Methylobacillus flagellatus KT: one gene and its partner. The protein of the gene in region 2 interacts with the protein of the main gene of each other region in a pairwise test. Links are inferred from orthologs where the notes say so. Each region holds a gene or a part of one and is shown on either strand. Other genes may lie near its edges.

What was found. Proteins that work in one complex are often made in the same cells at the same time.
Region 1: the proteins of MFLA_RS08305 (region 2) and MFLA_RS12710 interact in binary tests that used the Escherichia coli proteins (3 or more experiments, as listed by UniProt). The link is inferred for Methylobacillus flagellatus KT from one-to-one orthologs.

The regions. Positions count from the first base shown.
Region 1 is NC_007947.1:2,667,812-2,670,738, forward strand. It holds MFLA_RS12710 (rod shape-determining protein), read left to right. Parts: upstream 1-905; coding sequence 906-1,949; downstream 1,950-2,927. Other genes in the region: gatA (Asp-tRNA(Asn)/Glu-tRNA(Gln) amidotransferase subunit GatA), read right to left, coding at 1-487; gatC (Asp-tRNA(Asn)/Glu-tRNA(Gln) amidotransferase subunit GatC), read right to left, coding at 497-784; mreC (rod shape-determining protein MreC), read left to right, coding at 2,070-2,927. UniProt on the Escherichia coli protein: Forms membrane-associated dynamic filaments that are essential for cell shape determination. Acts by regulating cell wall synthesis and cell elongation, and thus cell shape.
Region 2 is NC_007947.1:1,734,213-1,737,197, forward strand. It holds MFLA_RS08305 (helix-turn-helix domain-containing protein), read right to left. Parts: upstream 1,952-2,985; coding sequence 1,049-1,951; downstream 1-1,048. Other genes in the region: ispG (flavodoxin-dependent (E)-4-hydroxy-3-methylbut-2-enyl-diphosphate synthase), read right to left, coding at 1-1,045; pilW (type IV pilus biogenesis/stability protein PilW), read right to left, coding at 1,954-2,697; rlmN (23S rRNA (adenine(2503)-C(2))-methyltransferase RlmN), read right to left, coding at 2,694-2,985.

The DNA of each region.
Region 1 (2,927 bases), 930 kb from region 2 along the record:
GGCGAGCCGCCACAGCAGCCGCGCTGCCGCCCGAACTGCCGCCGGGAACACGGCTGCGGTCCCAAGGATTCTGCACCTTGCCGAAATAGGAAGTCTCGTTGGAGGAGCCCATCGCGAACTCATCCATATTGGTCTTGCCCAGATTGACGGCGCCGGCAGCATTGAAGCGCTCGATGATGCCTGCATCATAAGGGGCAATGAAGTTTTCCAGCATCCTGGAGCCGCAAGTGGTCCGCCAGCCCTTGGCACAGAAAATGTCCTTTTGCGCAATTGGGATGCCCGTGAGCGGTCCCGCGTCGCCATTGGCGATACGCTGGTCGGCCGCCTGGGCCTGGGCCAGGCTCAGCTCCGGGTTAACGGTGATATAGGCATTGATCTCCGGGTTCAGCTGGGCAATGCGGTTGAGATACTCCTGCGTCAATTCGACGCTAGATATCTCCTTGCTGGCCAACATGTCGGCCAGTTGTTTCAAACTATGATTGATCATGACAGGGACTTATTCGATGACTTTGGGTACGAGGTAGAGACCGTTCTCAACGGCCGGTGCGATGGATTGCAGCAAGTCGCGCTGGTTGCTTTCGGTCACCACATCCTCTCGCAGGCGCTGCGTCACGTCCTGGGAATGCGACATGGGCACGATCCCACTGGTGTCTACGGCCTGCATTTCCTCGATCAGGCCGAGAATTCCGGAAAGCTTGACCAGGGTCGCTTCGGCCTCTTCCTCGCTGACAGCGATCCGTGCAAGGTGCGCAATCCTTTTGACGTCATGTGTGTTGAGTGACATTTATCCAATCCAAATCTTAAATTTCCGGGAGATATCAGGTATTATACCTTGATTTTACGCACATCTTCAGCCGCAACAACATGGCCTGCACGGCCTGCGGCAGCTCGCCAGGATACAAATAATGTTCGGTCTTTTAAACAGCTACTTTTCCAACGATCTCGCCATTGACCTTGGCACAGCAAACACCCTGATTTACGTACGTGGCAAGGGTATCGTCCTTGACGAGCCATCCGTGGTGGCAATCCGCCAGGAAGGCGGCCCCACAGGCAAGAAGACCTTGCTGGCCGTAGGCCTGGAGGCCAAGCGCATGCTGGGCCGCGCGCCAGCCAACATCACCGCGATCCGCCCGATGAAGGATGGCGTGATTGCCGATTTCACCATCACCGAGCAGATGCTCAAGTACTTCATCCGCAAGATCCACGAATCCCGCCTGTTCAGCCCCAATCCCCGCATCATTATCTGTGTACCCGTCGGCTCCACGCAGGTGGAGCGCCGCGCGATCAAGGAATCCGCGGAAATGGCCGGCGCACGGCAGGTCTACCTGATCGAGGAACCGATGGCCGCAGCAATCGGCGCCAATATGCCGGTCGCGGAAGCGACGGGATCCATGGTGGTGGATATCGGCGGCGGTACCACCGAAGTCGGAGTGATTTCGCTGGGCGGCATTGTCTATGCAAAATCGGAGCGTGTCGGCGGCGACAAGTTCGATCAGGCCATCATCGACTACATCCGCCGCAACTACGGCATGCAGATTTCCGAACCGACCGCAGAATTGATCAAGAAGCAGATCGGCTCCGCATTCCCGGGTTCCGAAGTGCTGGAGCTCGAAGTCACCGGCCGCAATCTGGCCGAAGGCTTGCCGCGCAAATTCACCATTTCCAGCAATGAAATCCTGGAAGCGCTGACTGAACCACTCAACTCCATCGTCGGCGCAGTGAAATCCGCCTTGGAGCAAACCCCTCCCGAGCTCGGTGCCGACATCGCCGAAAAAGGCATGGTATTAACCGGCGGCGGCGCATTGCTGCGCGACCTGGACCGCCTGCTGCTGGAAGAAACCGGCCTGCCGGTGATCGTGGCAGAGGACCCGCTGAGCTGTGTCGCCCGCGGCTGCGGCAGGGCATTGGAAGAAATGGACAAGCTGGGCAATGTATTCGCCTACGAATAAATTGCGTTATCATGCGTACGGAATCAGGCCATATCACAATGGCCTGTTTTTTATTACCCGGCGCCCTGCAGGCTCCGCCATACCCTAGCAAACTAGACCAGACAACTACTTACATATCTCATGCCACGCGCCTTAGAACACCAACACCACACTGGCTTCTTTGTTCGCGGCCCGAGCCCCATCGCACGCCTGCTGTTTTTTTCCGTGCTATCTTTGGCGCTGATTGTCACGGATGCACGGCTCAACTACCTTATCGAAGTGCGCCAGGGATTCATTGCCCTGCTTCACCCCCTGCAGATCATTGCCAATGCCCCGCTCAGCCTGGTTGAAGACGTAGGGGCATACCTGCATACCCAGACTACCCTGGCGGAAGAGAACACCCGCCTGCGGCACCAGGCCCTGATGCATGCGGAAGAGCTGCAGCGCTTCCAGGCGCTGATGGCTGAGAATGAGCGACTACGCAGCTTGCTGGGCGCAGCCCAGGTATCCAGCCAGCCGGCAAGGCTTGCCGAGATATTGCATATGGGGCGCGACCCGTTCAGCCACAAGGTGGTCGTCAACCTCGGCTCAAGGCAGAACATCGTTCCGGGCCAGGCGGCAATTGATGAGCACGGGGTGATCGGCCAGGTCACGCGCGTTTATCCTTTCAGCAGCGAAGTGACGCTGATTACCGACAAAGAGCTCTCCATCCCTGTACAGATCGAACGGAACGGTTTGCGGGCCATCGCGTTCGGGCAAGGACGCAATGCGACATTGGAATTGCCCTCCCTGCCTGCGAACGTTGATATCCAGGTAGGTGACAAACTGGTGACTTCCGGCATCGATGGTATCTACCCGCCAGGCCTGGCTGTCGCCGAAATCATCCGCGTAGAGGCCGACGGCGACTCGCCCTTTGCCCATATCATCGGCAAACCCATCGCCGGTATCGATCGTCACAGGCAACTCCTTCTGGTCAGCATTCCCCAGGTTGAGCGCCCG
Region 2 (2,985 bases):
TCACGACGCAGCCCATCACGGCCACGCTCATGTTCTCCACGCCGGGATACTGGCTGCGCCAGACAGGCATTTGATCGCGCAGGTAGTGCTGAATTTTCTGGGCGAGCTCCTGGAAGAAAGTGGAAGTCGTCCTGCCGCAACCTGGACAGGCCGTCACCAGCGGAGTAAATGAGCGTATACCCATGGTCTGCAGGATCTCCTGCGCTACCACGACTTCTTTGGTCCGCGACTCACCAGGCTCTGGCGTCAACGATACCCGGATGGTGTCGCCGATTCCATCCTGCAGCAATACGGACAAGGCCGCAGTGGACGCCACGATTCCCTTGGAGCCCATGCCGGCCTCGGTCAGCCCCAGGTGCAATGGATAATCGCAGCGACTACCCAAGTCGCGGTAGACTTTGATCAGGTCCTGCACCGCACTCACCTTGCAGGAAATAATGATGCGGTCACTGGGAAGGCCGAGTTCCTCTGCTGCAGCGGCATTCTCCAATGCCGACTGGATCAGCATTTCGCGCATCAAGGCATCCGCAGCCAAGGGTGCGGCACGCTTAGAGTTTTCATCCATCATGCGCGCCATCTTGGCCTGATCCAGGCTGCCCCAGTTTACGCCGATGCGGACAGGCTTGTTGTAGTCGATTGCCGCCTTGATCATGGCAGAAAACTGCTCGTCCCGCTTGGAACCCTTACCTACATTACCCGGATTAATGCGATATTTCGCCAGCGCCTCGGCGCAATCAGGATATTGCGCCAGCAAACGATGGCCATTGAAGTGAAAGTCACCCACCAACGGAACATTGCACCCCAGATCGTCAAGCTGACGCCTGATGGCACCCACTTGTGCGGCAGCCTCGGGCGAATTCACGGTAATACGCACGATTTCTGAGCCAGCACGCCAAAGCTCATACACCTGACGGACCGTAGCTGCAGCATCGGCGGTATCGGTATTGGTCATGGACTGCACGACTACCGGGGCGCTACTGCCTACCGGAACATGACCGATCATGACGGTCTTGGTAGTGCGCCGGCTGAGAGATTGATGATCCAAGCTCTACTCCAGTGTCAGTCGGGCCACATTGACCTTGGCATAAGGCGCCAGATCAACGGGGTTGTTATTGTATTCCAGCTTGGTGCCATGGATGTTGCCAACCACAATCCTAAATGGTGGTTTGCCAGTCACGACCTCCTCGCTATTGGGCTCAAGCGTCTTACTCATGATTTGTTTACCATTGGCATCTGAAACGCTGACCCAGGTCGCCTCAGTGACGGTAAATTTGATGCGTGCATCTTCCGCCGCCGGCAATGCAAGAGCAGGTTGAGCGATAGGAGGAGTTATCTCAACCGCGGATGGCGTCGCTGGCACAGCCGCCGGCTGTTCAACAGCAGCAGGTTCATCTGTAGGTGCTGGCGGCATGGGATCAGGCGAAGCAAGCGCTTCTGCCTCAGGCTTGCCGGAAATCAATTCGTCCTTATCCGAGATTGGAGCCACTATCGCTTCCGATAATCCGGTATCGGGATCATGCGCCTGATAGAAATCAACATACAGCACCCACCCAGCCATCAATACGACCAGCAATATCCCGAACCACATATAGGGCCGCCATGGCGCCCCCGCCTCGCCGGAAATCACGATATTCGCAGAAGGGATGCTGATCGCCTGGCTGTCCTGCACAGGTACATATTGACTGTAGACACGCAGCAGAGGGGCTGCGTCGATATTGACCAGGCGCGCATAGTTGCGTATGAACCCACGCGTGATGACAGCTTCAGGCAATGCAGCAAAATCATCGTTTTCCAGTGCTTGCACCTGGCGTAGACTGAGGCGCAGGCGATTCGCAACATCCTCAGCCCCCAGGCCGAGACTTTCCCGCGCGGCGACCAGAGTCGGTCCGATACGATCAATCGAGGCTGGCGCTGCCTGCAGCTCCTGCTCGGGAGAATCTTGCTCACTCATTATTACTGTCCTGACAATAATCGTTTTGCTTGCTCGGAATGAGGAAATTTCCTCCTCAGCTGCAAAGCATAACTGGCCTCACTATCACGGTCGCCTGCTTCGCGAGCAAGCTTAATGCCCAGCCAAAGCATGTCGGCGGTTGGGCTGTCACTTTCCAACGCAGGCTTAAGGTAGTCGCGCGCCGCCTCATACTCGCCTCGACTATGGGCAATCACCGCCAATTGATACCCTGCCTGAAATAATTGTGGCTGCAATTGCAAGGCATGCTGCAGGTAAAGCTCAGCCTGCTTAATATCCTTCTTACGTAGCAGGCAAGTGCCAGCATTCATGTATGCCACGCCCGGCGTGACATACAGCGGATTCTTGACCGCTTCCATGAACTGGACGATAGATTCATCGATACGGTTGCGCGCGCAGAGAAAGCTACCGTAATTGTTGCGCGTTTCAGAGCTTTTCGGGTCTAGCTGCAACGCTTTGCGGAATGCTGCATCTGCCTTCTCGTCTTCACGCAATGTGCCATACACTAGCCCAAGGCCGTTATAGGCAGGCGCATAGGAAGGATTGATCTGCGCGGCAAGCTCAAATTCCTCCAACGCCACGGCAATCTGGTTCTGGGCATAATATCCAGCACCCAGTTCGGTATGTACACGGGCGCGCTCACGGCTTGCCTCGGTATCCTGCTTGGTTTCAGTGGCGGCACAAGCGATCAGCAACAAGCAGCAAGCCCCCACCAGGAACTTCCTCACGCAACCGCCTCCACTTTGATGCGGCGCAACGAACGCTTGGTCTTATCCTGCACCTTACCAGCCAGCTGACCACAAGCCGCGTCAATGTCCTCGCCGCGGGTCTTGCGTGTGGTCACGACATAGCCTGCCTGCATGAGGATATCGCGAAAACGGCGGATATTGTCGGGCTTGGAGGTATCGTAGCCGCTATTCGGGAAAGGGTTGAATGGAATCAGGTTGAATTTGCAAGGCACATCCTGAACGATATTCAACAATTGCCTGGCATGCTCGGCAGTATCGTTGACACCG